2 regions of the Aquipuribacter sp. SD81 genome follow, and region 1 is predicted to be linked to the other one. Evidence: predicted binding sites of a transcription regulator. Region 1 holds the regulator's gene; the other holds the start of a gene.

The links. Region 1 encodes LexA, which represses DNA repair genes until DNA is damaged. Its sites were predicted from a motif close to TCGAACANNTGTTCGA; they were not measured.
Region 2: WAA21_RS06935 (alpha-ketoglutarate-dependent dioxygenase AlkB) is a predicted target of LexA. The motif match lies at 10,169-10,184, and genes of this name have one in related genera.

The regions. Positions count from the first base shown of each region.
Region 1 is NZ_JBBAYJ010000019.1:43,846-59,662, forward strand. Features, by position in the region: gene miaA (tRNA (adenosine(37)-N6)-dimethylallyltransferase MiaA) at 1-403, shown strand, start outside; gene dapF (diaminopimelate epimerase) at 400-1,314, shown strand; gene WAA21_RS12355 (class I SAM-dependent methyltransferase) at 1,304-1,945, opposite strand; gene WAA21_RS12360 (calcium/sodium antiporter) at 1,942-3,069, opposite strand; gene hflX (GTPase HflX) at 3,134-4,600, shown strand; gene WAA21_RS12370 (ATP-dependent DNA helicase) at 4,611-6,794, shown strand; gene WAA21_RS12375 (LysR family transcriptional regulator) at 6,784-7,755, opposite strand; gene WAA21_RS12380 (aminotransferase class V-fold PLP-dependent enzyme) at 7,851-8,918, shown strand; gene lexA (transcriptional repressor LexA) at 8,941-9,663, opposite strand; gene WAA21_RS12390 (LysM peptidoglycan-binding domain-containing protein) at 9,904-10,332, shown strand; gene nrdR (transcriptional regulator NrdR) at 10,603-11,169, shown strand; gene WAA21_RS12400 (vitamin B12-dependent ribonucleotide reductase) at 11,166-14,039, shown strand; gene WAA21_RS12405 (ADP-ribosylglycohydrolase family protein) at 14,159-15,817, opposite strand, start outside.
Region 2 is NZ_JBBAYJ010000009.1:828-16,644, forward strand. Features, by position in the region: gene WAA21_RS06895 (NADH-quinone oxidoreductase subunit H) at 1-490, shown strand, start outside; gene WAA21_RS06900 (NADH-quinone oxidoreductase subunit J) at 518-1,102, shown strand; gene WAA21_RS06905 (NADH-quinone oxidoreductase subunit NuoK) at 1,099-1,401, shown strand; gene WAA21_RS06910 (proton-conducting transporter transmembrane domain-containing protein) at 1,398-3,374, shown strand; gene WAA21_RS06915 (complex I subunit 4 family protein) at 3,376-4,887, shown strand; gene WAA21_RS06920 (NADH-quinone oxidoreductase subunit N) at 4,891-6,351, shown strand; gene ettA (energy-dependent translational throttle protein EttA) at 6,389-8,074, shown strand; gene WAA21_RS06930 (DUF2254 domain-containing protein) at 8,156-9,478, shown strand; gene WAA21_RS06935 (alpha-ketoglutarate-dependent dioxygenase AlkB) at 9,494-10,159, opposite strand; gene WAA21_RS06940 (methyl-accepting chemotaxis protein) at 10,291-11,856, shown strand; gene WAA21_RS06945 (hypothetical protein) at 11,968-12,849, opposite strand; gene WAA21_RS06950 (acyl-CoA thioesterase) at 12,909-13,784, opposite strand; gene WAA21_RS06955 (hypothetical protein) at 13,823-13,972, opposite strand; gene WAA21_RS06960 (DUF5709 domain-containing protein) at 13,969-14,478, opposite strand; gene WAA21_RS06965 (hypothetical protein) at 14,475-14,693, opposite strand; gene WAA21_RS06970 (acyl-CoA thioesterase) at 14,804-15,235, shown strand; gene WAA21_RS06975 (PP2C family protein-serine/threonine phosphatase) at 15,279-15,817, opposite strand, start outside.

The sequences.
Region 1 (15,817 bases):
GGCGCGGGCCCGCGCGGTGCCCGCCGTCGTGCTCGGCCTGCGCCGGGAACGCCCCGACGTCGACCGTCGCATCGCGGAGCGGGTGGACCGCATGTGGCGCGACGGCCTCGTCGATGAGGTCCGGTCGCTGCGCGAGCGGGGCCTCGCCGAGGGGCCGACCGCGTCGCGGGCCGTCGGCTACGCGCAGGTCCTCGAGCTGCTCGCCGGGCGCACGGGGGACGACGAGGCCCGCGAGGCCACCGTGCGCGCCACGCGCCGCCTCGTCCGCCGGCAGGAGTCGTGGTTCGGCGCCGACCCCGACGTGCTGTGGCTCGACGTCGCCGCCGACGACACCGCCGCGGCGCTCACCGAGCGGGCCCGGGCGCTCGTCGTCCCCCGCCTCCGCGAGAGGATGGGGGCGTGAGCAGCCCCCTCGGACCCGACGGCCTGCACGCGCTCAAGGCGCACGGGACGGGCAACGACTTCGTCGTCGTCCTCGACCCGGACGACACGTGGCCGCTGGTGACCGACGTCGTCCGCGCGCTGTGCGACCGGCGCCTGGGTGTGGGCGCGGACGGGGTCATCCGCGCCGTGCGCGCCGACGTCGACGGCGAGGCCGGCTGGTTCATGGACCACGTCAACGCCGACGGCACCACCGCCGAGATGTGCGGCAACGGGGTACGCGTCCTCGCCCACAGCCTCGTCGACGCCGGTCTCGTCGACCCGGCCGTCGGGCGCGTGCCGGTGCTGTCGCGCGCTGGCGCGCGGCCCGTGCGGCTCGTCGCGGCGGGCTACCCCGTGTACGCGGTCGAGATGGGGCCGGTGAGCGTCGCCGAGGACCTCGTGGCCGTCGGGGTCGTCGGCCCCGACCGCACGCGGCGCCTGCCCGGGCGGGCGGTCGACGTCGGCAACCCGCACGTCGTCGTCGACGTCGGCGACGTCGCGGCCGTCCTCGACGCCGACCTCGCGCGCCGTCCCACCCTCGAGCCGGAGCCGGAGCACGGCGCGAACGTCGAGCTCGTCGGCGGGGTCGGCCAGGGTGACGCCCCCGGGACGGGCTACCTGCGCATGCGCGTGCACGAGCGCGGGGTGGGGGAGACGTCCTCGTGCGGGACCGGCGCCGTCGCGGCGGCCGCCGCGGCGTCGCTGCGCAACGGGCACCGCTCCTGGACCGTCGACGTGCCGGGCGGCCGGCTGCGGGTGCGGCTGCGCCGCCGGGAGGACGAGGGCATCGTCGGCAGCGAGCTCGCCGGTCCCGCCGAGGTCGTCGCCCGCCTGGTCGTCGAGCCCGCGTGGCTGGAGCGGGCCGCGGCCGGTCAGCCGCTCAGCCGCTGACGTCCCGGCGGACCCGCAGCACCCGGTAGCCCTTGCTGCTCGCGAGCCGGGTCGTCGCGAGGTGCGCGCCGAGGCCCGCCGGGTCGTCCAGGCCGTCGGCGAGCCAGCGGTGCAGGGAGTCGGCGCCGAGGTTGCGCTGCACGACGAGGTCCGCGTGGCCTCCGGTCGCGAGCCGCGGCAGCCAGAGCCGCAGCAGGTCGTGCAGGGCGGCCTTGCCGATCCGGATCGGCGGGTTGGACCACACGGCGGCGAAGCGCAGCGCGGGGTCGACGTCCTCCGGCGCCGCGACCCGCACGTTGGTGAGGCCGTTCAGGGCGGCGTTCTCGGCCGTGAGCGCTCGCGCGCGGGCGTTGACGTCGACCGCCCACACCGTCGCCGCCGGGGCGCGGGCCGCGAGCGCGAGGGCGAGCGGTCCCCACCCGCAGCCGAGGTCGAGCAGGTCCCCGCCCGCGGGCACGTCCGTCGCCGAGCGCAGCAGCACGGCCGTGCCCGGGTCGAGCCGGTCGCCGCTGAAGACCCCCGCCGCCGTCCGCACCCGCACGGCCCGGCCGTCGAGGTCGAGCGAGAGCTCGCGCGCGCGGGCGGGCGCCGCCGGGTCGGCGTCGAAGTAGTGGGGCTGCTGCTCGCTCACGGTGCCGGGCTCCCCTCCGGGCCTCTCGCCGTGCGCCGGCGGCGTCGCCTGACCTCGGCGCCGACGAGCACGAGCAGGGTGAGGGCGGTGAGGGGCGCGAGGAAGCCGACCACCACCCGTCCGAGCACGGGCACGGCGTCGTGGCCCGTGGCGTCGAGCGCGAGGAACGTGACGTACACGCCGTAGTAGAGGACGAAGACGACCCCCTCCCAGCGGGCGACGGCCGCCCCGGTGAACACCACCGGCAGGAGCGCGAGCGCGACGACGACCATGACCGGTAGGTCGAGCACCACGGCCCCGCGCGACACCGGGACGCCGTCCGGGCTGATGAGGGCGGCCAGACCCAGCACCGCCCCGAGGTTGAAGATGTTGCTGCCGACGACGTTGCCGACAGCCATGTCGCGCTGGCCGCGGACCGCCGCGACGACCGAGGTCGCGAGCTCCGGCAGCGACGTGCCGACGGCCACGACCGTGAGGCCCATGACGAGCTCGCTGACGCCGAGCGCCTCGCCGATGTCGGTCGCGGCTCCCACCAGCAGGCGGGCGCCGAGCACGAGCAGCGCGACGCCCGCCGCCACGAGCAGGGCGTCGACGACCGTCCGGCGCCGCCCGCTGCCGCGCCGGACGGGCTCGTCCGTCCCCGGGGCGACGCCCGGCTCGTCGTCGTCGCGCCGGGTCCGCGACGTCCAGACCGTCCGCCCGACGTACAGCAGCAGGAGCACGAGCAGCAGCAGGCCGTCGAGGCGCCCGATGCTGCCGTCGAGCGCGAGCAGGAGGGCGACGACCGACAGGCCGATCATCACCGGCACGTCCTGCCGCACCACGCGCGTGCGGACCACGAGCGGCAGCACGACGGCGCTCGCGCCGAGCACGAGCAGGACGTTGGCGATGTTGCTGCCGACGACGTTGCCGACCGCGAGGCCCGGCGAGCCGGACAGGCTCGCGTCGAGGGTGACGGCGAGCTCGGGCGCCGACGTCGCGAAGGACACGACCGTGAGCCCCACGACGAGCGGGGACAGGCCGAGCGCGAGCGCGAGGCCGCCGGCCCCCCGCACGAGGAGCTCCCCGCCGACGACGAGGACGACGAGCCCACCGAGGAGACCGAGGACGGTCAGCAGGTCCACGCCGCCTCCCTGACGCGTAATCGGCTGGGGCCGACAGGCCACCGCGTGCGATCCTGGCAGGACGATGCCACGCACACACACCGACCCCACCCCGCGCGACGCCCGCCGGCCGGAGCCCCTCGACGGCCTCGAGCCGGGCGGGCCCGACGACGGGTACGACGCGTACGACGGGGACCAGCTCGACCTCGCCGACCGCCAGGCGCTGCGCCGCGTCGCGGGCCTGTCCACGGAGCTCACCGACGTCACCGAGGTCGAGTACCGCCAGCTCCGGCTGGAGCGCGTCGTGCTCGCCGGGCTCTGGACCTCGGCCGGCGTCGAGGACGCCGAGGTGGGCCTCGCCGAGCTCGCCGCCCTCGCCGAGACCGCCGGCTCGCAGGTGCTCGACGCGCTGCTGCAGCGTCGCGACAAGCCGGACCCCTCGACGTTCCTCGGCTCCGGCAAGGCGGCCGAGCTCCGCGACATCGTCGCGACGACCGGCGCGGACACCGTCGTCGTGGACGGCGAGCTGTCGCCGTCGCAGCGGCGCAGCCTGGAGGACGTCGTCAAGGTCAAGGTGGTCGACCGGACCGCGCTGATCCTCGACATCTTCGCCCAGCACGCCAAGAGCCGGGAGGGCAAGGCGCAGGTCGAGCTCGCGCAGCTGGAGTACCTGCTCCCGCGCCTGCGCGGCTGGGGCGAGTCGATGTCCCGGCAGGCCGGTGGCCGGGTCGCCGGCGGTGCCGGCATCGGCTCCCGCGGCCCCGGTGAGACCAAGATCGAGCTCGACCGGCGGCGCATCCGCACCCGCATGGCGAAGCTGAGGCGCGAGATCGCCGACATGCGCACCGCGCGGGAGACCAAGCGCGGCAGCCGCCGCCGCAACGCGGTGCCGTCGATCGCGATCGCCGGCTACACGAACGCCGGCAAGTCGAGCCTGCTCAACCGGCTCACGGGGGCCGGCGTGCTCGTGGAGGACGCGCTCTTCGCGACCCTGGACCCGACCGTGCGCCGGGCCGAGCTGCCGGACGGTCGCGCCGTCACCCTTGCCGACACCGTCGGCTTCGTCCGGCACCTGCCGCACCAGCTCGTCGAGGCGTTCCGCTCGACGCTGGAGGAGGTGGCGGAGGCCGACCTGGTCGTCCACGTGGTCGACGCGTCCCACCCGGACCCCGAGGGCCAGCTGTCGGCCGTCCGCGCGGTCATGGCCGACGTCGACGCGCACCGGGTGCCCGAGGTCGTCGCCCTCAACAAGTGCGACGTCGCCGACCCCGAGGTCGTCGACCGGCTGCTGCGCCGGGAGCGCGCGGCGGTGGCGGTGTCGGCGCGGACCGGCTCGGGCATCGACGCGCTCCTGCAGCGCATCGCCTCCGACCTGCCCCACCCGGACGTCGAGGTCGACGTCGTGGTGCCGTTCACGCGCGGCGACCTCGTGAGCCGGGTCCACGACGACGGGGAGGTGCTCGCGGTCGACCACGAGCCCGCGGGGACCCGGGTGCGGGCGAGGGTCGACGAGGCGCTGGCGGCGGCGCTGCACGAGGCGGAGGACCGCTAGCCTCCCTCCGGTGACCGAGCCCGCCGCCGCGCCGCCGGAGGGCGGCGCCGCCGAGCCGGCCACGGCTGCCGCGGACCTCGCGGACGAGGCGGCCGGGCTGCTGGCGACGGTCGTCGCCGCGACGGGCGGCACCCCCCGCGCCGGGCAGGAGCAGATGGCGCGCGCCGTCGCCGAGGCCGTGACGGAGCACCGGCACCTGCTCGTCCAGGCCGGGACCGGCACCGGGAAGTCGTGGGGCTACCTCGTCCCGGTCGTGGCCGCGGCGGTCCGCCGGGGCGAGCGGGTCGTCGTCGCGACGTCGACGCTCGCGCTGCAGGGCCAGCTCGTGCGCCACGACCTGCCGCGCCTGGCCGACGCCCTCGAGGGCCCGCTCGGACGCCGCCCCACGTGGCAGCTCGTCAAGGGCCGCAACAACTACGTGTGCCGGCACCGTCTGGACGGCGGCGACGCCGAGGAGGACGACGCGCTGTCGCTGTGGGGCGCCGACGACGGCTCCGCGGGACCTCGCTCGGGACTGGAGCTGCAGGTCGCGCGGGCCCGGGAGTGGGCGGAGACCACGACGACCGGCGACCGTGACGAGCTCGTGCCCGGGGTGTCGGACCGGGCGTGGCGGGCCGTGTCGGTGACGGCGCGGGAGTGCCTGGGAGCGCAGCGCTGCCCCGCGGCCGCGGAGTGCTTCAGCGAGGACGCACGCGCCCGCGCGCGGGAGGTCGACGTCGTCGTCACCAACCACGCGCTGCTCACCATCGACGCCGTCGAGGGCCTGCAGACCCTGCCGCCGCACGACGTCGTCGTCGTCGACGAGGCGCACGACCTCGTCGACCGGGTGACGACGACGTTGTCGCGGGACCTCACGGCCACCGCCGTCCGGACCGCGGCCGGGGCCGCCCGCCGGTCCGGCGCGGACGCCTCGCAGGTGCGCGACCTCGAGCGGGCGGCCGACGGGCTCGAGCGGGCGCTCGCCGACGTGACGCCGGGCCGGCTGCCCGACGGACCGTCCGCCACGGTGCAGGACGCGCTGCTGCTGGTCTCGACCGCCGCGCGCGGCACGCTGCGCTCCCTGCCGCGCGACCAGCCCGCCGGCGAGGACGCGGGCGCCGCGCGGAGCCAGGCCGGCCGCGCGGCCCTGCTCGAGGTCGTCGGGACCGCCGAGCGGCTGGCCGGCGTCCCCCGCCCGGACCGCGACGACACGGCCGGCCCCGCGGCGGGGGGCGGGACGGCGGGTGAGGGCGAGACGGACGACGAGGACGCCGTCGAGGCCGAGGCCGAGGCCGAGGCCGAGGCGCCGGCGGAGGCGCCCACCGGCACCGACGTCGTGTGGCTCGACGACGACGAGCGCCGCGGTCACGTGCTCGTCGCGGCGCCGCTCAGCGTGGCCGGGCTGCTCCGCAGCCGGCTCCTCGACACCCGCACCGTCGTCGCGACGTCCGCGACGCTCGTCGGGCCGGGCGGCTTCGACGCCCTCGCGCGCCGCCTCGGGCTCGGTCGGGGCGGGTGGACCGGTCTCGACGTCGGCAGCCCCTTCGACTACCGCCGCCAGGCGATCCTCTACGTGGCCGCGCACCTGCCGCCGCCGGGCCGTGACGGCCACGGGGAGCCGCTGTGGGACGAGCTCGTCGCGCTCGTCGAGGCCGCGGGCGGTCGCACCCTCGGCCTGTTCTCCTCGCGCCGGGCCGCCGAGCGGGCCGCGGAGGTCGTGCGCGCGCGCACCGACCTGCCGGTGCTGTGCCAGGGCGACGACGCGGTGCCGACGCTCGTCCGGCAGTTCGCCGACGACGAGCCCACCTGCCTCTTCGGCACGCTCGGGCTGTGGCAGGGCGTCGACGTGCCCGGGCCTTCGTGCAGCCTCGTCGTGCTCGACCGGGTGCCGTTCCCCCGCCCCGACGACCCGCTCGCGCAGGCCCGCACCGAGGCGGTCGCCGCCGGCGGCGGCAACGGGTTCATGACGGTGTCGGTCGCGCACGCCGCGACCCTGCTCGCGCAGGGCGCGGGACGCCTCGTGCGCAGCACCGCCGACCGCGGGGTCGTCGCCGTCCTCGACCAGCGCGTCGTGACCCGCCGCTACGGCGACGCGCTCCTGCAGGCGCTGCCGCCCATGTGGCGGACCACGGACCGGGCGACGGTCCTCGCGGCGCTCGAGCGGCTGCGCGCCACCGCCGGTTCCGCCGGCGACGCACGGGCGGCTACCGGCTGACGGCGACGCCGGACGGCCGGTCCGTCGCGCTCCCCACGAGTGCCTGCAGGACCGCGGCGACGGCGGGCACCCGCGCGAGGTCGGGCGTCGTCACGGCCACGACCCGCCGCCGCGCCACCGGGTCGAGGGGCACCGTGACGACGTCCCGGTCCGCGACGTGGCTGCCGGCGAGCCCGGGCAGCAGCGCGACGCCCAGCCCCTCCGCCACGAGCCCGAGGACCGCGACGTAGTCGTCGGTCTCGTACCGCAGCCGGGGCCGGAAGCCCGCGGCGGCGGCGAGGTCGACGAGGTGGCCCCGGCAGCGCGGGCAGCCCGCGATCCAGTCCTCGTCCGACAGCTCGGCGACCGCGACCCGGTCGCGTCGCGCCCACGCTGTGTCGCCCCGCACCGCGAGCCTCACCTCGTCGAGGAGGAGCGGCGCGACGTGCAGGCCGGCCAGGTCCGACACGCGGTCGGTGCGGTCGGTGCCGTCGGTGCCGTCGGTGCCGTCGGTGCCGTCGGTGAGGTCGTAGGAGAAGGTGACGACGACGTCCGCCTCGCCGTCGCGGACGAGCCGCACCGAGTCCGGCGGCTCGACCTCCTGCAGGGCGACCTGCAGCCCGGGGTGCGCCGCGCGGAGCGCGGCGAGCGCACGCGGGACGAGGCGCGCGGACGCCGACGGGAACGCGACGAGGCGCACGGTCCCCGCGGCGAGCCCCGCGACCGCCTGCACCTCACGCTCGGCGACAGCGAGCAGCGCCTCCACGGCGACGGCGTGGCGGGCGAGGACGCGGCCGGGCTCCGTCGGCCGCGAGCGGCGGCCGACCCGCTCGACGAGCGCGGTGCCCATGACGCGCTCCGCCCGGCGCAGCTGCTGGCTCGCCGCGGGCTGGCTTACGCCCAGCCGCCGGGCGGCCGCCGACACCGAGCCCTCCTCGGAGACGGCCCGGAGCAGTCGCAGCACGTCGACGTCGAGGGGCAAGGGCGGCAGCCTACGACGACCCATAAGCCCTGTGGATGGGTCGCGGAAGAACCTGCTGCTTGTGGCATGACCGCGGCGGTGGGCACGCTGTCGGGGTGACGACCTCCGCGTGGGCACCGGCTCCGGGCTACCTCAACGCCTCGACCCTCGGGCTGCCTCCGCGAGCCACGGCGACGGCCGTGCACGAGGCGGTCGACGCGTGGCAGGCCGGGCGGGCGTGCGCTGTCGCGTACGACCGCCACGTCCAGGCCTCGCGGCGCCTCTATGCGCGGCTCGTCGGCGTGGAGCCGTCGTGGGTGGCGGTCGGCTCGCAGGCCTCCGTCCTCGTCGCCGAGGTCGCGGTGGCCCTGCCCGACGGGGCGCGGGTGCTCACGGTGGCCGGCGAGTTCAGCTCGGTGTGCGGGCCCTTCGAGGCTCAGGCCGGGCGCCGGGTGAGCGTTGCGGCGGTGCCGCTGGAGGACCTCCCGGAGGCGACCGAGCGGCTGCGGCCCGACGTCGTCGCCTTCTCGCTCGCGCAGTCCGCGGACGGGCGGGTCGTCGACGCCGACGGGGTGCGTGCCGCCGCGACGGCGTGCGGTGCGCTCACGGTGTGCGACACCACGCAGGCCGCCGGCTGGCTCGACGTCGACGCGGCCGCGTGGGACGTCACGGTCTGCTCGGCCTACAAGTGGCTGTGCGCGCCCAGGGGCAGCGCCTTCCTGACGGTCCGCCCCGCCGTGGCCGACCGCCTCAGCGGCCACAACGCCGGCTGGTACGCCGGGGAGGACGTGTGGGGGTCTGTCTACGGCCCCGGGCTGCGCGTCGCCGCCGACGCGCGGCGCTTCGACGTCAGCCCCGCGTGGCTCGCGTGGGTCGGCACGCAGACCTCGCTCGAGGTGCTGCTCGACCTGCCGGTCGACGTGCGCCGCCGCCACGGCGCGGACCTCGCCGACGCGCTGCGCGCCCACCTCGGCTGGGAGCCGGCGGGCCGTCCCGTCCTCGTGGTGCCCGACGCGGACGGCCGCGTCGTCGCCGCCCTCGGCGACGCCGGGGTCACGGTCGCCAGCCGCGCCGGTCGCGCGCGGGTGTCCTTCCACCTGTGGAACGACGGCGACGACGTCGACCGCGCCGCGGACGCGCTGTCGGCCGCGGGAGCAGCGGCGCTCGCACGGACCCCGGTCTGAGCGCGGCGACGCCTCCGACGCCTCAGACGCGGCGGAGGACCGCCGTCACCCGACCGAGGACGGTCGCGTCGTCACCCGGGATCGGCGTGTAGAGCGGGTTGTGCGGCATGAGCCACACGTGCCCGTCCCGACGCCGGTACGTCTTGACGGTCGCCTCGCCGTCGATCATGGCGGCGACGATCTCGCCGTTCTCCGCGACGGGCTGCTGGCGCACGACCACCCAGTCGCCGTCGCAGATCGCGGCGTCGACCATCGAGTCGCCGACGACCTGCAGCAGGAAGAGCGTGCCGTCGCCCACGACCTGACGGGGGAGCGGGAAGACGTCCTCGACGACCTCCTCGGCCAGGACGGGTCCGCCGGCGGCGATGCGGCCGACGAGCGGCACCATGCTCGCCTCCGGCATCGGGCTGCCCTCGTCGTGGGCGCCCGCACGCCAGGCCCCGGGCTCCTCGGCGGCCTCCGGCTCGACGACCGCCGTGACGTCGCCGGTCGGGGCCGGACGCCGGCGCGCGTCCTCGGGCCCGACGACCTCGATGGCCCGCGGGCGGTGCGGGTCGCGGCGCAGGTAGCCCTTGCGCTCGAGCGTGGCGAGCTGGTGGGCGACGCTGCTCGGGGACGTGAGGCCGACCGACTCGCCGATCTCCCGCATCGACGGCGGGTACCCGCGCGTGCGGACGGCCTCGCGGATGGTCTCGAGCACCCGGCGCTGGCGCTCGGTGAGCCCTTCCAGGTCCTGCCCTGCCATGTCGTCCTCCGTCGTCCTCGCCGGGGGTTGTGTCCGACCCCCGGGGTCTCCTCGGTGCGTGCCGCTGACCCGTCGTCCGGGTGATCAGGACGCTAGGAGGTCGAACACGTGTTCACAAGCACCGCGGGCGGCGTGTCGCCGTCCGTCGAACACACGCTCGACAAACCCTCGACCTGAGGTTAACGTACAGACGTTCGAAGGCGCGAGCCCCCACCGAACACCTGTCCAGAGGAGGAACCGATGAGCACCACCGCCGCCGCCCCGCTCCGCCCGACGCTCCACCGCGCCCCAGGCCGCCGTCCGGCCCTCGTGCTCACCCGGCGCGGCCGCGTCGTCGTGCGCGCCCTCGCGTGGGTCGCGACCACAGCCGCAGCGGCGCTCGCGGTGCTGCTCGTGTGGGTCGCGGCGGCGTCCTTCGTCGCCCCCGGGGCCTCCGCCGGCGACGGCCGCTCCGGCGTCGTGTCCGGGGTGGGCGCGACCTCGGTCGACGCCGACGCGGTCGGTGCGGTCAGCGTCGTCGTCGACCCGGGCGACACGCTGTGGTCGCTCGCGCGCGACCACGCACCCGACCGGGACCCGCGTGCCGTCGTCCACGACGTGGTCCGGCTCAACGAGCTCGCCTCGAGCACGGTGCTCGCCGGCGACCGGCTCCTCGTCCCCACCCGCTGAGCACCACGACCCCCGGCTGACCTGCAGGAGCGGGTCGGCCACGGGGAGATGCGTCCCCGAGGGCGGCGCCGCGACCCGACGACACGCCGTCGGAAGGCGGCGCCGCCCTCTTGCGTTGTCGGTGGTCGCTGCTACCGTTGCCACAACATCTAGTAGTTACACCCGTGTGGTTCATCCACATCTGGTCCACAGGTGGTCCACACGGTGAGGTGCCGTCGTCAACAGGTACCGCACAGGTCCGTCCACAGGGGCGGGGGAAGGGGGTGCGTCGTGCGCTGCCCGTTCTGCCGGTTAGGCGACTCCCGGGTCGTCGACTCCCGCACGGCGGACGACGGCACGGCGATCCGCCGCCGGCGTCAGTGCCAGGACTGCGACCGTCGCTTCACGACCGTGGAGTCGGCGAGCCTCACCGTCGTCAAGCGCTCCGGCGCGACCGAGCCGTTCTCCCGGGAGAAGGTCCTCTCGGGCGTCCGCAAGGCGTGCCAGGGCCGGCCCGTCTCCGAGGACGACCTCGCCCTTCTCGCGCAGAAGGTCGAGGAGGCCGTCCGCCAGACCGGGGCGGCCCAGGTGGACGCCCACGAGATCGGGCTGGCGATCCTGGGGCCGCTCCGCGAGCTCGACGAGGTCGCCTACCTCCGCTTCGCCAGCGTGTACCGGGCCTTCGAGTCCCTCGCCGACTTCGAGGAGGCGATCACCCTCCTCCGCGTCGAGCGCGCCGCCCACGAGCAGCAGCCCGAGCAGCAGTGCGCGCACCAGCAGCAGACCGCACCCGCACCCGTCCAGAGCACCGTCCGCACGCCGTCCGGCACGACCGTCACCCCAGGGGAGCCCGCATGACCGACACGACCTCGTCGACCCGACAGACCGCACCCGGCGCCGCCGGCCTCACCGTCGAGCGGGTGTGGACGACCCCCGGCGTCCACCCGTACGACGAGGTGACGTGGGAGTCGCGCGACGTCGTCCAGACCAACTGGAAGACCGGCGAGACGATCTTCGAGCAGCGCGGCGTCGAGTTCCCCGACTTCTGGTCGGTCAACGCCTCCTCGATCGTCACGACGAAGTACTTCCGCGGGGCGGTCGGCAGCGACACCCGCGAGCGGAGCCTCCGTCAGCTCATCGACCGGGTCGTGCTCACCTACACCAAGGCCGGCAAGGACCACGGCTACTTCGCCACCGACGCCGACGCCGAGGTCTTCGAGCACGAGCTCACGTGGATGCTCCTGCACCAGGTGTTCAGCTTCAACAGCCCCGTCTGGTTCAACGTCGGCACGCCCGCGCCGCAGCAGGTGAGCGCGTGCTTCATCCTCGCCGTCGACGACACGATGGACTCGATCCTCAACTGGTACGCCGAGGAGGGGCGCATCTTCAAGGGCGGCTCCGGTGCGGGTCTCAACCTCTCGCGCATCCGCTCGAGCAAGGAGCTGCTGTCCTCCGGCGGGACCGCGTCCGGCCCGGTGTCCTTCATGCGCGGCGCCGACGCCTCGGCCGGGACCATCAAGTCCGGCGGCGCCACGCGCCGGGCGGCGAAGATGGTCGTCCTCGACATCGACCACCCGGACATCGCCGAGTTCGTCGCGACCAAGGCGCGCGAGGAGAACAAGATCCGCGCGCTGCGCGACGCCGGGTTCGACATGGACCTCGGCGGCGACGACATCACGAGCGTGCAGTACCAGAACGCCAACAACTCCGTCCGCGTGAGCGACGAGTTCATGCGCGCGGTCGAGAACGGCACGGACTTCGGGCTGCGGGCACGCTCCACGGGCGAGGTCATCGAGTCCGTCGACGCCCGGGCGCTGTGGCAGCAGGTCGCGCAGGCGGCGTGGGAGTGCGCCGACCCCGGCATCCAGTACGACGACACGATCAACGACTGGCACACCACGCCGGAGTCCGGGCGCATCAACGCCTCGAACCCGTGCAGCGAGTACATGCACCTCGACAACTCCAGCTGCAACCTCGCGAGCCTCAACCTGCTGAAGTTCCTCACGGGCGAGGGCACCTTCGACGCCGAGCAGTTCGCGAAGAGCGTCGAGCTCGTCATCACGGCGATGGACATCTCCATCTGCTTCGCCGACTTCCCGACCGAGCCCATCGGGGAGACGACGCGGGCGTTCCGCCAGCTCGGCATCGGCTACGCCAACCTCGGCGCGCTGCTCATGGCCTCGGGCCTCGCCTACGACTCCGACGGCGGCCGGGCGCTGGCGGCGAGCATCACGAGCCTCATGACGGGGGTGTCGTACAAGCGCTCCGCGGAGCTCGCCGCCGTCGTCGGCCCGTACGAGGGCTACGCCCGCAACGCCGACGCCCACAAGCGCGTCATGCGCAAGCACCAGGCCGCCAACGACGCGATCCGCACCATGCACCCCATGGACCGCTCGGTGCAGGCCCTCGCGACCAAGGTGTGGGAGGCCGGCAACAAGACGGGCGAGACCAACGGCTGGCGCAACAGCCAGGCGAGCGTCCTGGCCCCCACCGGCACGATCGGCTTCATGATGGACTGCGACACGACCGGCATCGAGCCGGACTTCTCGCTGGTCAAGTTCAAGAAGCTCGTCGGCGGCGGGTCCATGCAGATCGTCAACCAGACGATCCCGCGCGCGCTGCGGAAGTTCGGCTACACCGAGGAGACGGTCGAGGCGATCGTCGCCTACATCGCCGAGCACGGGCACGTGGTGGACGCGCCTGGTCTCAAGCCCGAGCACTACGAGGTCTTCGACTGCGCGATCGGCCAGCGCTCCATCGCGCCGATGGGCCACGTGCGCATGATGGCCGCGGTGCAGCCGTTCCTGTCCGGGGCCATCTCCAAGACGGTCAACATGCCGGAGGAGGCGACGGTCGAGGAGGTCGCAGAGGTCTACTACGAGGGCTGGAAGTCCGGCCTCAAGGCGCTCGCGATCTACCGCGACAACTGCAAGGTCGGCCAGCCGCTGTCCAGCGGGTCCTCGGCCAAGGAGTCCGGCTCCACGACCGCGACCGAGGAGGTCAAGGTCGAGTACCGGCCCGTGCGGCGCCGGCTGCCGAAGAAGCGTCCCGCCAACACGACGTCGTTCACGGTCGGCGGCGCGCAGGGCTACATGATCAGCTCGTCGTACCCCGACGACGGCCTGGGCGAGCTCTTCCTCAAGATGAGCAAGCAGGGCTCCACCCTCGCCGGGATGATGGACGCCTTCTCCATCGCCGTGTCGATCGGCCTGCAGTACGGCGTGCCGCTGGAGACCTACGTCGAGAAGTTCACGAACATGCGCTTCGAGCCGGCCGGTCTGACCGACGACCCGGACGTGCGCATGTCCGCCTCGATCATGGACTACGTGTTCCGCCGCCTGGCGCTGGACTACCTGCCGTTCGAGACGCGGTCCGCGCTCGGCATCCACACCGCCGAGGAGCGGCAGCGGCAGCTGGAGACGGGCTCGTACGAGCCGGTCGACACCTACGACGCCGACGACGACGGCGAGTACGACGCCGACGTGTACGCCCAGTCCGCACCGGTCGAGCAGGCGAAGCCCGCCGCGCAGGAGGCCCCGGCGGCGCCCGCTCCCGCGGCCGCCGCAGCGCCCCTGCCCGCGCAGGTGCACTCCTCGGCCGAGCTCATGGAGGCGATCCAGGGCCGCACGCAGGACAGCCCCATGTGCCTGACGTGCGGGGTCAAGATGCGCCCGGCCGGCTCGTGCTACGTGTGCGAGGGCTGCGGCAGCACGAGCGGCTGCAGCTGATGCTGCTCTGAGGCGCCTCGAGGGCTGACGAGAGCCACGCCGCCCCCGGTCCCGTCGCGGGACCGGGGGCGGCGTCGTGCCGGGCGGGCGCCGTTGTCCGGGACCGACGACGCCGGCACTCACATGCGGGGGAGGGCCTCCACCCGCGAGGCCCAACCCCGCAGCGTGTCGTCCTCGCCGGTCCGGCAGGCGACGAGCGCGCACGCGATCGCGCAGGTGGTGTCCCGGTCGCCGAGGCCGGTGACCGTGCGCCAGAACGTGGCCTCGAGGTCGTCCGGAGCCTGCAGGACCGACCACAGCACGAACGGCACGGTGTCCCACGAGGCGCCCTCCTGCCCCGTCCCGAGCGCTCCGGCGACGGACCTCACGGTCTCGACGTCGTCACCGATCTCACCGCGGGCGAGCAGGTCCGCCGCGGCGGTGATGCCGTCGCGCAGCCGGCCGGGCGCGCACGAACCGTCGGCGGCGGCCAGCAGCAGCTCGCGCGGAGGCAGGTCGCCGCCGCGTGAGCCGGCGAGGACGGCGGCGACGGCGGCCACGACCGCGGCGCCGTCGCGTCCCTCGTCGTGCGCGTGCGTGACCACCGCCTGGCGGGCGGCGACGTCCCGCGCCGCGCGCCAGTCGCCGGCGTGCCACGCGCCGATGGCCGCGGAGCGCATCGCGGCGCCGTTGCCCCACGAGCCGCCGCCGAAGAGCGACGCCGACTCCCGTCGCCAGTCGGCGCCCAGCCGGACGGCCCACAGCAGCTCGCGCGACCCGCGGCCGTAGCCGCGACCGACGTCGAGGTGGAGGGCGAGGTGCTGCGCCAGGGCGTCCGGCGGCACCTCCCCGTCGTGGCGCCGCAGCACCGCCACGACGCTCGCGTGCTGCAACGTGTCGTCGGTCCAGCGGAGCCCTCCCGGCGGCGGGTCGGGCAAAACCCGCCGGGTGATGAGGTCGAGCGCGGCGCCGGCGGGCCCGAAGAAGCGCTCACCGTGGGCGTCGCCCACCGCGCAGCCGAGCAGCGCGTCACCGGCCCGGCGCGCCGCCGCCTCGACCGCCGTGTCGGCGCCGGTGGGTCGGGCTGAACTGAGCGGTGCCCACCAGCGACTGTGCCGCCCGGTGGCGGGCTCGGCGCCGACCTGGGGACGGGCAGGTGCGGTGCCCGCCCGCGGGAGGGCCGACGCGACCGTGCGGACGCCGGCTGCCGCCGGGTCGTCCGCTCCGTCGGCGAGGAGCAGCGGGAGCGCGACCTCCGCCGGCGCCCGGACGTGGACGTCGTAGCGGTCCGGAGCGCTGCCGTGCAGGGGCAGGCCGTCGGGCGCGGCGTGGTCCGGGTTCACCGCGACGGTGAGGGCACCGACGTCGCGTGCGTACCGCAGCAGCGCGCTCGCCGAGGAGACCATTCCGCTCGTCCCGACGGCGAGGAGCACGTCGCACGCCCGCACGGCGCGCCGGGCCTGCCACTGCGCGTCCAGGTCGACCGGCTCGCCGAAGAGCACGACGTCGGGACGGAGCGGGCCACCACAACCGGGGCAGGACGGGGGCTCGGACCAGGTTGCGGCGTCCGGGGCGCGGTGGCAGGCGGGGTCGCGCACGCACCGCGAGACGAGCAGCTGGCCGTGCAGGTGCGCGACGGGCGACTCCGTCGGGCCGCCGCCGGTCGCGGTCGCCGTCACCGGAAGCCCGGCTGCACGCTCGTGCAGGTCGTCGACGTTCTGCGTGACGAGCGTGCGCCGGGCGCCGGTCGGCGCCGCCGCGAGCCACGCGGCGATCGCGAGGTGCGCGGCGTTGGGCCG
Region 2 (15,817 bases), on a different contig from region 1:
CACCGCGCCCGTGGTGGCCGCGGCCAGCCTGCGGACGTCCGACGTCGCCGCCGCGCAGGACGGTCGCTGGTTCGTCGTCGAGATGCCCGTCGCCTTCGCCGTCTTCTGCGTCGGTGTTGCCGGCTTCTCCGTGCACGGTCCGCTCGCCCACGCCGCCGGACCCGACGCGCACGGCGGCGTCCTCGCCGAGCTGTCCGGGGTCGACCGCTGGCTCGTGCAGGCCGGCCGCTACGCACTCCTCGTCGCCGGGGCCGGCTTCGGCGCCGCCCTGTTCCTCGGCGGCGGCCACGGCCCGTGGCTGCCCGGGTGGGCCTGGTCGCTGCTCACCACGCTCGCCGTCCTCGCCCTGCTCCTGCTCGCCCGTCGCGCCCTGCCCGTGCTGCGTCCCGACCGGTTCGTCGAGGCCGGCTGGCTCGTCCTGCTGCCCCTCACCCTCGTCCAGCTGCTCGTCGTCGCCGTCGTCGCGGTCCTCCGCGGCGGCCCGGCGTGAGCCCGTCCCCGACCCCGAGGAGGTCCCGTGCCCGAGGCCCTGCACCCGCTGGAGGTGGCCGCCTTCTGGGCGCTCGCCGCGCTCGCCGTCGCCGCGGGCGTCGTCGTCTTCCGCTGGGACTCCATGGCCCGCGTGACGTACGCGCTCGCGACGTCGTTCGTGGCGGTCGGGCTCATGCTCGTCGTCGTCGACCTGCACTACGTCGGCGTCGTCGTGGTCCTCATGATGGTGATGGAGATGGCCGTCATGGCCGTCTTCATGATCATGTTCATGGGCATGAACCCGGCCCTCATGCCGATGGACATGACGCACCGGAAGCGGCCCGCCGCCGTCGCCGCGGTCGCGACGTTCGTCGTCCTGGCCGGTGGCGCGCTCCTCGTGCCGTGGGAGCAGGTGGCCGCCCGCGGCCCCGGTGCGGGCAGCGCCCGGGAGCTCGGTGAGGCCGTCATGGGCGACAAGATGCTCGTGATGATGACGGTGAGCCCCCTGCTGTTCGCCACGCTCGTCGCCGCCGTCGTCCTCGCCTCGCACCGGACGCGCTACGACCGTCTCGGCGACGACCTGCGCCGCCGGCCCGCGGCGGACCCGCAGCCGGGTGGGGTGGGCCGGTGAGCCTCGAGGCCGTCCTCGTCGTCGCGGCTGCCCTCCTGAGCGTGGGGCTGTACGGTGCGCTCACCCAGCAGGTCGTCGTCATGGTGATGATGGGCCTGGAGCTCATGCTCAACGGGGTCGTCCTCGCCGCGGCGGCGTTCTGGTGGTTCCTCGCGCCCGACCCGTCGGGGCAGGTCCTGCTGCTCGTCGTCATCGCCGCGATGACGGTCGAGATGGCGATGGGCTTCGCCGTCGCGACCGCGCTGCACCGCGCCTCGGGCGCCGACATGGTCGACATGGCGACGGAGCTGTCGGGGTGAGCGCGCTCGGTCCCGCGCTGCTGTGGGCGCTCGTGCTCGCGCCCGCCGCGGTGGGCGGCGGACTCGCCGTCGGGGGTCGGCGGGCCGACCGGGTCGCTGCACCCGTCTCCGCCGGGACGGCGCTGGTCGTCCTCGGGTGCGCGTGCGCTGTCGCCGTCGAGCGGCCGCAGGTCGGCGCGCCGTTCGTCGTCGCCGACCTCGCCCTCGCCGTCGACGGCCTCGGCGCGCTCGTCGTGCCCGCCGTCGCGCTCGTCACGCTCCTCGTCGTCGGGTGGACCGTCGCCGGGGGCCGGGACGAGGAACGGGTCGCCGCCGCCCCCGGCCGCGTCCACGGGTTCCTGCTCCTCTTCTCCGCCGCCGTGCTCCTCACCGCGACCGCGACGACGCTGCCCGCGCTCCTGCTCGGCTGGGAGGTGATGGGCGCGATGTCGTACGCGCTCATCGGCGCCCCGTGGCGCGAGCACGAGCCCGTCGACGCGGGCCTCACCGCGTTCCTCACCACCCGGGCCGCCGACCTCGGGCTGTACGCCGCGGTCGCGGCCGCGGTCGCCGGTGGCGCGGGCCTCGCGCTCGCCGACCTGCCCGCGGCGGGCGGTCCGTGGCTGCACGTGGCCGCCGCGGGGGTCCTCGTCGCGGCGCTCGGCAAGGCCGCCCAGCTGCCGTTCTCGTTCTGGCTGTCGCGGGCCATGGAGGGCCCGAGCCCCGTCAGCGCGCTCCTGCACTCCGCCGCGATGGTCGCCATGGGGGCCTACCTGCTCCTGCGCACCGCCGACCTGCTCGCAGTGAGCGGCTGGGCGGCACCAGCGGCCGCGTGGGTGGGCGCGCTGACCGCGCTCGTCCTGGGTGTCGTCGCGGTGCTCCAGAGCGACCTCAAGCAGGCGCTCGCCGCCTCGACCGCCTCGCAGCTCGGGTTCGTCGTGCTCGCGGCGGGCTCGGTCGGCGCCGCGGGGGCGGGCGCCGTCACGGGCGGCGCCGTCCACCTCGTCGCGCACGCCTCGACAAAGGCCGCGCTGTTCCTCGCCGCGGGGGTGTGGCTGCAGGTCCTCGGCACCCGGGCGCTCGCGTCGCTCCGCGGTGCCGCACGGCGCACGCCCGCGGTCGGCGCGGCCGCGGTCGTCGCCGCGCTCGCGCTCGCGGGCGTCGCGCCGCTCAGCCTGTGGGCGACGAAGGACGTCGTCCTCGCGGCCGCGGGCGAGGTGTCGCCGTGGCTGGAGGTCGTCGGCCTCGCCGCGGCCGTCGCGGCCGCCGCCTACGCGGGACGCATCGCCGTCACGGTCCTCGTCCGCGAGCCGTCGGGGGCGGGGGAGCGGCGCGGCACCGGCCGGGTGCGCGTGCCGGCCGGCCAGTCGGTCGCCGTCGGCGTGCTCGCGGCCGGGTCCGTCGTGCTCGGGGTCCTGGCCGTTACCGCCGTCCTCGAGCCGCTGTCGCGGGCCGTCGCCGGGGCGGCGCCACCGGAGCCCGCGACCGTGCAGCTCGTGCTCACGGCCGGGCTCGCCGTCCTCGTCGTGGCGGTGCTCGTCCCCCTCGTGCGCCGCGACGCGGTGCCCTCGCCCGCGTGGGCCACGTCGTGGCTCGGGCTCGGCGACCTCGCGCACCGCGGTGTGGTCCGGCCCGTGCTCGCCCTGGCCCAGGGGTGCGCCCGGGTCGACGACCGTGTCCTCGACCGGGGCGTCACCGCCCTCGCGCTCGCGGTGACCGGCGGGGCCGGCCGGGCCGCCCGCGCCGACGACCGCGTCGTCGACGGTGCCGTGGAGGCGGCGGCGACCGGTGCCACCGGTGCCGCGGGCTGGTCGTCCGGCGTCGACCTCGGGGTCGTCGACCGGGCGGTCGAGCGTGTCGGTGAGGACGCCCGGCGGCTCGGCCGGGCGGCGCTGCGGCCGCAGGGCGGACGGGTCGACTCCTACTACGTCCAGCTCGTCGTCGCGCTCGCCGTCCTCCTCGCCCTGTCCGTCCTCGCCCTGGTGGTGGTGTGAGGTGCTGAGCCTCGTCGTGTTCCTGCCGGTCCTCGCCGGTGCCGTCCTCGCGCTCGCGCGGGGCCTGCCCGACCGGGCCGCGCGCTGGGCCTGGGTCGCGGTGAGCGCCGTCGAGACCCTCCTCGTCCTCGGGCTGTGGGTCGCCTACGACGACCCGGGCCGCGGCGCGCTGGCGTTCGAGGAGCAGGTCCGGTGGATCCCGTCGCTCGGCAGCAGCTACCACGTGGGCCTGGACGGGCTGAGCCTCCCGCTCGTGCTGCTCACGTGCGTGGTGTTCCTCGCGTGCGCCGTCCACGCCCTCGCCGAGCAGCAGCGCCCGCGAGCGCAGGCGGCGCTCTTCCTGTTCCTTCAGACCACGTGCCTCGGCGTCTTCGCCGCGGCCGACCTCCTCGTCTTCTTCGTGTTCTTCGACCTGTCGATCGTCGGGATGTACTTCGTCGTCGCCGGCTGGGGCCACCACGACGCCGCCCGGTCGGCGCTGAAGTTCTTCCTCTACACCTTCCTCGGCAGCCTCGCGCTGCTGCTCGGCTTCATCGGCCTGCACCTCGGCTCCGGCGGCGACGGGCGGGCGCGGACCTTCGACATGCTGGCCCTGGCGGCCGACCCGCCGTTCACCGACCGGCCCGTCGCGGGCGTCCTCGTCGCGGTCGCCGTCCTCGTCGGGCTCGCCGTCAAGGTGCCGACGGTCCCGTTCCACACCTGGCTGCCGCCCGCGCACACCGACGCCCCGGCCGTCGGCTCCGCCGTGCTCGCGGGGGTCCTGCTCAAGCTCGGCACGTACGGCCTCGTCCGCATCAGCCTGCCGATGCTGCCGCAGGCGTGGCAGGCGATCGCGTGGGTGGTCGTCGTGGTCGGTGTCGTGTCGGTGCTGTGGGGTGCGCTCGTCGCTCTCGCCCAGACCGACGTCAAGCGGATGGTCGCGTACACGTCGGTCAACCACATGGGCTACGTCGTGCTCGGCCTGGGCGTGGCCGGCGTGGCGGTCGGCGACGCTGGGCTGCGGGAGGCGCGGGAGCTCGCGGTCGCCGGCGCCGTCACACAGATGGTGAGCCACGGCCTCGTCACCGCGGCGCTGTTCCTCCTGCTCGACCTGCTGTGGCAGCGGCGCGAGGAGTACTCCCTCGACGCGTGGGGCGGCCTGGTCCGCGTCGCGCCCGTCTTCTCGGGGCTGCTCGCGGTCGGCGCGTTCGCCTCGCTCGGGCTGCCGGGTCTCAGCGGGTTCGTCGCCGAGCTGCAGGTGTTCGCGGGCAGCATCCCGCTCGCCCCCGTCACCGCGGTCGCCCTCCTCGGCATCCTCCTCACCGCGGCGCTGTACCTGCGCGCGCTGCAGCGCCTCGTCGTGGGTCCGGTCCGGGGCCGCTCGAGCGGCATGGTCGACCTCGACCGGCACGCGGCCGTCGCCGTCGCGGGGCTGCTCGCGCTGTCGCTGCTCGTGGGGCTGCTGCCGTGGGTGCTGCTCGACGTCGTCGCGCCCGCGGCCTCGGACGTCGTCACGGCGCTCACGGCCGGCTGAGCCGTGGGTGGCAGCGACGGCATGGCCGGCATGCACGCGGCGAGCACCCTGCTCGTGCTGCCCGAGCTCGCCGTGCTCGTCGGCGCGGTGGTGACGCTGCTGCTCGGCTCGTTCCTGCCCCGGCAGCGGCAGTGGGTCTCGCGTCTGCTCGCCGTCACCGCGCTGCTCGCCGCCACCGTGCTCGCGCTCGTGGGCGCCACCCGGGACGCGACGACCGCCTTCGACGGCACCTTCGCCGTCGACACCGCGACCGCGGTCGTCCGGGTGGTGGTGTGCGCGGGGACCCTGCTCGTCGTCGGCCTCGGGGTCGACGAGCTGGGCGGCAGCCCCCGCGAGTCCGACACGTACGCGCTGCTGCTGCTCGGCACCCTCGGCGCGCTCGTCGTCGCCTCGGCCGACGACCTGCTCGTGCTCGCCGTCGGGTTCCTGCTCTCGAGCATCCCGCTGTACGCCCTGGTGGGCCTGCCCGGCACCGCGCGCTCCGCGGAGGCGGCGCTCAAGACCTACCTGCTCGGTGCCCTGCTCGGCATCGTCATGCTGCTCGGCGTCACCGTGCTCTTCGCCGTCACCGGGGGCACGACGTACGCGGAGCTGGCCGCCGCGCTGCCCGGGGCCCCGCCCGGCGCCGTCGGCTTCGGCCTCGTCGCCGTGCTCGCCGGGCTCATGTTCAAGGCCGGCGGCGTGCCGGGGCACTTCTGGGTGCCCGACGCGGCGCAGGGTGCGTCGGTCACCGTGGCCGCGTACCTCACGACGGTGCCGAAGGTGGGCGCCCTGCTCGCCACCTACCGGCTCGTGGAGGCGGCGAGCGACGGGGGCGCGGCCGCGGGCACGTCCCGGCTCGTGCTCGTGACGGTCGGGGTGCTCGCGGTGGCGTCGATGACGCTGGGCAACCTCGCCGCCTTCACCCAGACCGACCCCCGCCGCCTGCTCGGCTGGTCGACCGTCAGCCAGGTCGGCTACGTCCTGCTGCCCGTCGCGGTCGTCGACGGCACGCTCGCCCTGCCGAGCCTGCTGCTCTACCTCGCCGGCTACACCGTCACCAACCTCGCGGCCTTCGCGGTCGTCGCCGCCCACCCCGGCCGCGGGGCGCTGGAGGAGTGGCGCGGCCTCGCCCGCGCGCACCCGTGGACCGCGGGCGCGCTCGTCGTCGCGCTGCTCGGTCTCGTCGGGACCCCGCCGACGGCGGTCTTCGCCGGCAAGCTCGCGACCTTCGCCGCCGCGTGGGACGGCGGGGCGGCGTGGCTGGCCGTCGTCGCCGCCGTCAACACCGTCGCCTCGCTCTTCTACTACCTGCGCTGGGTCGCGCCCGTGTTCCGCGCGGGGCCGCTCCGCACCGACGCGGGCGTCGCCGAGCCGCGGCCGTGGGCGGGGGCGGCGGCCCTGGCGGGTGCCGTCGGCGTCCTCGCCGTCGGCCTCCTCGCGGGCGTCGTCGTCGGGGCCGGGAGCGCCGGCGTCGTCCGGTGAGCGCCGCCGGGCCGACCCGGCGTTAGCCTTGACGGTCGTGGCGGAATTCATCTACACGATGTACAAGGCCCGCAAGGCCCACGGCGACAAGGTCATCCTCGACGACGTCACGATGTCGTTCTACCCCGGCGCCAAGATCGGCGTCGTGGGCCCGAACGGCGCCGGCAAGTCGACGATCCTCAAGATCATGGCGGGGCTCGACCAGCCGTCGAACGGCGAGGCCCGGCTGTCGCCCGGCTACAGCGTGGGCATCCTCCTGCAGGAGCCGCCGCTCAACGAGGAGAAGACCGTCCTCGGCAACGTCGAGGAGGGCCTCGGCGAGATCAAGCAGAAGCTCGACCGCTTCAACGAGATCAGCGCGGCCATGGGCGAGCCGGACGCCGACTTCGACGCGCTCATGGCGGAGATGGGCGAGCTCCAGGAGGCGCTGGACCACGCCGACGCGTGGGACCTCGACAGCCAGCTCGAGCAGGCGATGGACGCGCTGCAGTGCCCGCCGCCGGACGCCGACGTGTCCGTGCTGTCCGGCGGTGAGCGCCGCCGGGTCGCGCTGTGCAAGCTGCTGCTGAGCAAGCCCGACCTGCTCCTGCTCGACGAGCCGACCAACCACCTCGACGCCGAGAGCGTGAACTGGCTCGAGCAGCACCTGGCCTCCTACGCCGGGGCCGTGCTCGCCGTCACGCACGACCGGTACTTCCTCGACAACGTCGCGCAGTGGATCGCCGAGGTCGACCGAGGCCGGCTGTACCCCTACGAGGGCAACTACTCGACCTACCTGGAGAAGAAGCAGGAGCGCCTGCAGGTCCAGGGCAAGAAGGACGCCAAGCTCGCCAAGCGCCTGAAGGACGAGCTCGAGTGGGTCCGGATGAACGCCAAGGGCCGCCAGACCAAGTCCAAGTCGCGCCTGGCCCGCTACGAGGAGATGGCGACGGAGGCCGAGCGCACCCGCAAGCTCGACTTCGAGGAGATCCAGATCCCGCCCGGCCCGCGCCTGGGCAGCACCGTCATCGAGGTGCAGGACCTGCACAAGGGCTTCGACGAGCGCGGGGAGCTCATCTCCGGGCTGTCTTTCACGCTGCCCCGCAACGGCATCGTCGGCGTCATCGGGCCCAACGGCGTCGGCAAGACCACGCTGTTCAAGACCATCGTGGGCCTGGAGGAGCCGGACGCCGGCACCGTCAAGGTCGGCGAGACGGTCAAGATCAGCTACGTCGACCAGACCCGCGGCGGCATCGACCCGAAGAAGTCGCTGTGGGAGGTCGTGTCCGACGGGCTCGACTACATCCAGGTCGGCAACGTCGAGATGCCGTCGCGGGCGTACGTGTCGGCGTTCGGCTTCAAGGGCCCGGACCAGCAGAAGGCCGCCGGGGTCCTGTCCGGCGGGGAGCGCAACCGCCTCAACCTGGCCCTCACCCTCAAGGAGGGCGGCAACCTGCTGCTGCTCGACGAGCCGACGAACGACCTCGACGTCGAGACGCTCGGCAGCCTGGAGAACGCGCTGCTCGACTTCCCCGGCTGCGCGGTCGTGATCAGCCACGACCGCTGGTTCCTCGACCGGGTGTGCACGCACATCCTCGCCTACGAGGGCGACGAGAAGGAGCCGGCGAAGTGGTTCTGGTTCGAGGGCAACTTCGCCAGCTACGAGGCCAACAAGATCGAGCGGATGGGCCCGGACGCCGCCCGGCCGCACCGCGTCACCCACCGCAAGCTCACGCGCGACTGACGCGGACCCGCCCCCTCGCGGGTGCGGCCCCCGGGGCGGGTCGCCCCCGCCCCGGGGCGCGCGTGACGCCACCATGGGGCGGTGACGTTCCTGACGCGCATGCGCGAGTCCTTCTGGGTGCTGCCGGCCGCCCTCTGCCTCCTCGCCGCGGCGGCTGCCCAGGGCCTCATCGAGGTCGACCGGTCGCTCGTGGGCACGTCGACCGAGCCACTGGTCGGGGTCGACGTGCTCTACCGCGTGGGCGCCGACGGCAGCCGGACGCTGCTGTCGGCCATAGCCGGCTCCGTGCTCGGGGTCGCGTCCACGACCTTCTCCATCACGATCGCGGTCATGGCCCTGACCTCGTCGTCGTTCGGGCCCCGCCTCGTGCGCAACTTCATGGCCGACCGGGGCAACCAGGTGGTGCTCGGCACCTACCTCGCCACCTTCCTGTACTCCCTGCTCGTCCTGCGGGCGATCCGCACCCTCGACGGCACCGCCGCCGAGGAGCCCTTCGTGCCGCACCTCGCGGTAAACGGAGCCGTCGTGCTCGCGGTCGCCAGCATCGGCCTGCTCGTGTGGTTCATCCACCACATCAGCGACTCGATCCAGGTGTGGACGCTCGCCCGGCGGGTCCGGGAGGACCTGCGGCACGCGGTCGACGACCTGTACCCCGCCCGCAGCGGCGCCGGGCCGGCCCCGCGGGCGGCGGAGGGTCCCGAAGGACCGGTCTCGCTCAAGGTGCGTGCGGCGGGGACCGGCTACGTCGTCGGCGTCGACGTCGACGACCTCGTCGCGACGGCGGCGGAGCTCGACCTCGTGATGGTGCTCCGCGTCCGCCCCGGTGACTTCGTCGCGGAGGAGGGGGTCGTCGCCGACGTCCACGGCGACGTGCCGGACGCCGCCGCGCTCGCCGCGCGCATCCGCCGCCAGCTGTCGCTGTCCGCGGTGCGCAGCCCCGCGCAGGACGTCGGCTTCTCGGTGCAGCTGCTCCTCGACATGCTCGCGCGGGCGCTGTCGCCGGGGACCAACGACCCCTACACCGCGCGCACGGCGCTCGACGACCTCAGCGACGGGCTCGCGGCCCTCGCGCGGCGCGACCACCCGGAGGAGCGGCGGGTCGACGAGGACGGCGTGCTGCGGGTCGTCGCGCCGTCCGTCGGTCTCATCGAGCTCGTCGACACGGTCGTCGACACGGTGCGCGCGTACGGCCTCGACCACCCGGACGTCGTCGTCCGGGCCGTCCGGCTGCTCGGGCAGGTGGCCGAGGACGCCCGCCCCGAGCAGGTGACGGCCCTCGTCGACCAGCTCGACACGCTCCTCGCGCACCACGCGACGACCGACCCGTTCCCGCGCGACCGGGAGCGCGTGCTCGCGGCCGCCGACGCGGTCCGTCCGGTGCTGCCCGCCCCGCCCGCCCTCTGACGCCGGTGGGTGCCCTCAGGCGACGCCGCGGGGGCGCAGCTGCACGCTGATGCGGGGCCCCACGGCCCGCGTCGTCTTGGGCACGCAGTGGTCCCACGTGCGCTGGCACGACCCGCCCATGACGAGCAGGTCGCCGTGCCCGAGCTGGAAGCGGTGGGTCGCACCGCCACCGGCCGGGCGCAGCGCGAGGGTTCGAGGCGCGCCGAGGGACAGGATCGCGACCATCACGTCGTGGTGCCGGCTCCGGCCGATGCGGTCGCCGTGCCAGGCGACGCTGTCGCGGCCGTCGCGGTACCAGCACAGGCCCGCGGTGGCGAAGCGGTCCGGGGCCGCGAGGCCGTAGTGGGTGTCGAGGGCGTCCCGGGCGGCGACGAGCGCCGGGTGGGGCCACGCCTGGTGCTCGCCGAACCACGACAGCAGACGGGGCACCGCGACGACCCGGTCATACATCTGCCGCTCGTCGGCCCGCCAGGTCACGCCGGAGACGAGTGAGTCGAAGACCCCGGCCGAGCCCTGCAGCCACCCGGGCCGCACGTCGAGCCACGCGCCGTGGGCCAGAGGCACCCGCTCGACGGTGGCACCGAGCGGGCCGAGGGCCCAATGGGTCCCGACGCCGGCCTCCTGTTCGCCCGCCGCGTCGAACACGCTGTCGAAGAGCGAGGCCTGCAGGACCGGTGCCATGCCACGACACCGTACACGTGTTCGACCCGCCCGGCCAGGATGACCTCGCGCATCTCGGGCCCGTCCAGTGCTCAGGCGGGTCCCGCGGCTGCCGATACCCCTGTCACCGACCCGACCGGAGGACCGCTCCCATGCCGCTGTTCGCCCAGCGCCGCACCACGACCGCTCCGACGCACCCCGTCCCCCGCGACGTGGAGGCGCTCGAGGCCGTCCTGCGCGCCTTCGACGACGGCGTCCGCGACGAGCAGGAGGCCCGCGTCAAGATGACGGACCTGCTCGTGGACTGCCTCGGCCTCGACTACGGGGCGCGGTGGGTCCGCCGCTCCGACGGTCGGTTCGAGCTCCGCTACGAGACCGGCGCGCTCGCCGGAACCCTGCCCGCCTCCACCGACGCCGTCCGGGTGGAGGACGTCCCGGACGCCCTCATCGCGCGCGCGGTGCTCGGCCGCCGCGCCGTCGTCGAACGGCTGGAGCCGGGCGAGTCCGTGCCCGCGTCCCACGGCTGCCTGCGCTGGCGCGCGGCCAGCCAGGGCCCCGCCCGCTCGGCCGCCGCCGTCCCGATCTTCGACCCCGGGGGCGCCGTCTCCGCGGTCATGGAGTTCTACGGCCCGCAGTGCATGCCCCGGTTCGACGACGAGAAGTGGGCCGCGATCGCCCGCATCGCGAGCCTGGCCAAGCGGCAGGCCCTCGCCTCCCGCCAGCTCGAGGAGACGCTCAACGACCGCAAGGCCGTCACCACGGTGGTCGGTGACGTGTCCGACGCGGTGGACGAGACCTCCGCGCTGCGCGTCGCCCTCGACACCGTCCGCCGGACCTTCGGCTGGGCGTACGGCTCGTTCTGGGCGCTCGACGAGGCCGCGGGCGTGCTGCGCTTCGCGCAGGAGTCGGGCTCCGCGGGCGAGGAGTTCCGCCAGGTCACGATGGGCGCGAGCTTCGCCGAGGGCGTCGGCCTGTCCGGGCGGGCGTGGCGGGCGCGCGACCTCGTCTTCGTGCAGGACCTCGCCGAGCTCACCGACTGCGTGCGGGCGCCCGCCGCCGGCCGGGCCGGTGTCCGCTCGGGTGTGTGCTTCCCGATCACGGACGGCGACCGCGTCATCGGCACCATGGACTTCTTCGTCACCGAGACCATCGAGCTGTCGGAGTCCCGTGCGGCCGCGCTGCGCAACGTGCAGCAGCTGGTCTCGCAGCGGGTCGGCGTGCTGCGCCGCGCCGCCGCGGACGCCGAGAACTCCCGGCGGCTGCTCGACACCGTCGAGCGCCTGCAGCGGGCCGCGAGCGACGCGGGCCAGGTCGCGGGGGAGGCGGTGGCCCGCTCGGCGGCCATGCGCGAGGACGTCGCCGCCCTCGCGGCCGCCTCCGCGGAGATCGACGAGGTCATCAAGATCATCGGCCGGATCGCCGACCAGACCAACCTCCTCGCCCTCAACGCCACCATCGAGGCGGCACGCGTCGGGGAGGCGGGCAAGGGGTTCGCCGTCGTCGCGGGCGAGGTCAAGGACCTCGCCCGGGAGACAGCCGTGGCGACGCAGAAGGTGTCCGACCACGTGGGGGCGCTGCAGCGCAGCAGCCGCAGCGTCGAGGCGGGCATCCACGCGACCAGCGGCACGGTGGAGCAGATGGGCACGGTCCAGGCCCGCATCACCGAGGTGCTGGGGGACCAGGTCGCGATGGCCTCGGCGCTGCGCGAGCACCCCTGACCGCGCGCCGCGGGGCAATCGGGACGGGGGGCGACCGGGCCACGGGGTCGACGGGCCACCGGGACACCGGGCCACCGGGCTACTGCAGGTCCGGGCTACTGCAGGTCCGGGCTACTGCAGGTCCGGCACGCCCTGCGGCGGGCTCAGGCAGCCGTGCGCGGACCCGACCCACTCCAGCGCCTCCAGGTCGCCGTCGGCGAAGCCGTCGGGGGTACCGGCGTGCAGCCGCGGGTGCATGAGCTGCGTGGGGTCCTCGGCGTGACCGACCCCGACCGCGTGGGCGAGCTCGTGGAGCAGCGTGTTGCGCCGTGACGTGCCGGGGCCGGCGGCCGGCTTGCCCTCGGCCAGCAGCTGCGGGGCGTCCAGCACCACGTAGCCGCGGAGGATGACGTGGCCGAGCTCGGTGGCGCCGGGCTCCCACGTCACGTCGTCGCTCACCCGGCTCGTGAGCATGCCGCGTGCGCCGGCCCGCCCGGCGGTGCCGCCGGACAGGTCGACGTCGGCCTGGTCCGGGCGGACCCACGCCACGAGCAGGTCCGCCGACTGGTCGAACGGGTCGCGGGGCCGGGTGAGCGGCACCTCGCCGCTCACCCCCCGGTACACCAGACGCAGCCCCGTCCGCTGTGCCACCTCGGCGACGGCGTCCTGCGTCTCGGCGAGCACCTGGGCCCGCAGGCGCGTGGGCACCCCGGTCAGCGTCACCCGGTACGTGACCGTGCTGCAGGGGTCCCACCGCAGCCACGTCGTGCGGCCGTCGGGCAGCGTGCCCTCGTACAGCGCCCACCTCGGGCTGCCGGCCGGATGCTCAGGGGCGGCGGCCGCCGCCGGCGCGAGCGTCGTCGCCTCGTCGACGCGGGGCCCGGCGCCGCCCACGTGCGGGGCGAGGAGCGCGAGGAGGACGAGCGCCCCGGCGACGAGGTGCCGGCGGGCGTGGCGCGGGCGCCCCGGCGGGACGGGTACGCCCGCGTCGCGCCCGGCGCCCTCACCGTCCATGCCCCCAGTGTCGGCGACGGCGGCTGCGGGCCGCAGGCGGGGTCGGCCGCGACACCCGGTCAGCCCCGCGGCACCCGCACCATGCCCTCCTGGGCGACGGTCGCGACGAGCCGTCCTCGGCGGTCGTGCATGTGCCCCTGCACGAGCCCGCGCGCGTTGGAGGCGGACGGGCTGCGGTGGGTGTAGAGGAGCCAGTCGTCGGCGCGGCCGGTCCGGTGGAACCACATCGCGTGGTCGAGGCTCGCGATCTTCAGCCCCGGCGTCGACCAGGCGACCCCGTGACGGCGCAGCACCGCCTCCAGCAGCGAGTAGTCGCTCGCGAAGGCCATGACGGCCGCGTGCAGCAGCGGCTCGTCGGGCAGCGCGGCGGTCGTGCGCAGCCAGACCGCGCTGTCGCTGCGGCGCGCGGTCGCAGGCCGGAGGAAGATCGGCTCGTCGACGTTGCGGATGTCCATGGGCCGCTCGAACGACCAGTACTCCGCGACGGGGTGCTCGACGCCCGCGAGCACGTCGGCGGTGGTCGGCAGCGACTCCGGCTGCGGGGCGTCCGGCACCGGCTCGCCGTGCTCGAGGCCCTCGTCGGCGGTCTGGAACGAGGCGATCATCGACAGGATCGGGCGGCCGTGCTGCAGCGCGTGCGTGCGCCGGGCGCTGAAGGACCGCCCGTCGCGCAGCCGCTCGACCGAGAAGTCGATCGGCACGCTCGGGTCGCCCGGTCGCAGGAAGTACGCGTGGAGGCTGTGGGGGAGGCGGTCGGCGTCGACCGTCCGCCCGGCCGCCATGAGGGACTGCCCGAGCACCTGCCCGCCGAAGACGCGGCCTGAGGGGTGGTGCACGTTCTGCCCGGTGAAGCGGTCCGGGTCCTCCGTCGCCTCCAGCCGGAGGTCGGAGACGAGCTGGTCCCGCAGGGCTTCCGGTGTGGGGCGCGTGCTCACGCCCGGAACCTACCGGCTGCCCCGCGGGACCCTGCTGCTCACGCCCGGGCGGGCCCGGCGTCCCCGGTCCCCTCGCCGGCGTCCGGCTCGGGGTCGTCGCGGTGGCGGTACATCTCGGGGTCGTCGTGGTCGGTCCGCTCCGCGCCCTCGTCCGGGGAGGGCGCGGCGCCCGTGCTCGGCTCGCTCATGCGCGGGGGTCGTCCGTCACGTGCATGGCGGCCTCCTCGGCGCTCGCGGCGCCGGCGTCCACGCCGACGTCATCGGCCACGAGGTCCTTCTCGGTGTCCTCGCGCACGCCCTCGTCCGGCTCGACGAGCCGGCCGGCGCGCAGGTCCCCGACCTCGGACTCGTCGTCCTCCGTCATGGCGAGGTCCTCCGACGCGACGTCCTCGCCGAGCGCGTCGGACAGCGGCTGGTCCGTGGGCAGGACCTCCTCGCCGGGACGGTCGCCGAACACCTCGGGCTCCTCCGCGGCGACGCGGTCGTCGATCGTGCTGCCCTCGTGCTGCTCGGCGGCCGTCGTGCCGTGCTGGTTCGCCGCGACGGGCCGGTCGTTCGGCACGTAGCTGCGGTCCATGTTGTCGTCGTCGCCGTCCTCGCCGAAGGCGAGGTCCTGGTCGAAGTCGACCTCGTCGAGGTCCTGGGAGGCCGTGGCCTCCGCGTCGATCCGGTCGACGCCCTCCTGCTCGCTCACGCGTCGCCCTCCCTCGGGTTCATGCTGTCGGGGTCGGAGTCGGGGTCCTCGGTCTGCGAGCCCGCCGCCTCGTCCCCGTCGCGCGGGTTCAGCATCTCGGGGTCCGCGTCCGGGTCGCTGTCCGGGTCGTAGCCCGCCCCGGTCTCGTCGCCGGGTGTCCGCAGGTCGTCCGGCTCGCCGGTGGTACCCGTCGGGTACTCCGTGTTCTCGCTCATGCCCCTGCGGTACCCGGACGCGCCTCCGGCCATGCCTGCCCGGCCGGGGCCCGGGAGGCGGGCGGACGCGGGGCGGACGGCGGGGCGGACCGGGCTGCGACAATCCCGCCGTGCCCGCCGTCACCGTGCCCGTCGCCGTGCGCTGGTCCGACATGGACGCCTACGGCCACGTGAACAACACCGACTTCCTCCGCTACACCGAGCAGGCGCGCGTCGAGGCGCTCGCGGTCGTCAAGGCGGGCGCCGACACGGGGACCCTCGTCGTGCGGCACGAGATCGAGTACCGGGTGCCGCTGGAGTACACGGCCGCGGGCGTGCTCGTCGACATCTGGGTGACGCGCCTCGGCGGTGCGGGCTTCGACCTCGGCTACGAGGTCGCGACGACGCACACCGGCGAGCGCGTGGTGCACGCCGTGTCGGCCTCGACGATGGTCATGTACTCGTTCTCCCGCGGCGCGCCCCGGCGCATCGACGAGGCGGAGCGGGCGGTGCTGGGGTCGATGGCGGGACCGCCGGTCGTGTTCCGGCGCGGCGGGCGCTGACGGCGGCGACGGGTCGTGCGACGACGGTCGCCCGCCCGGGCGCTCAGGCGGGCGGCACCCGCACGACGAGGACCGCGGTGTCGTCGCTCTGCCGTGTGCTGAAGGCCAGCACCGCCTCCTCCACGGTGCGTGCGGTCTCCGCCGCCGTCCCGTCGCAGCCGGCGAGCACGTCGACGAGGCGCTCCTCGCCGAACTGCTCGGCCCCGCGCCGGGCCTCGGTGACGCCGTCGGTGTAGAGCAGGACCCGGTCGCCCGGGTGCAGGAGCGTGCCGTCGTCGGTGAGCGACGGGTCGTCGAAGGCGCCGAGCACCGTCCCGGGCGTGCCGAGGGGCTCGACCCGGCCGTCGGCGCGCCGGCACAGCGCCGGAGGGTGCCCGCCGAGCGCGATCCGCAGGCGGCAGGCGCCGCTGCCGAGCTCCAGGCCGAGGTACGCCGCCGTCACGAACCGCTCGGAGTCCGGGTGCTGGCGCCGCATCGCCTCGTTGAGCAGCCGCAGCACCGCCGACGGCGAGCGCCGGGTGACGGCCCCGGCGCGGATCGTGTAGCGGGCGAGCGCCGTGACGGTCGCGGCCTCGACCCCCT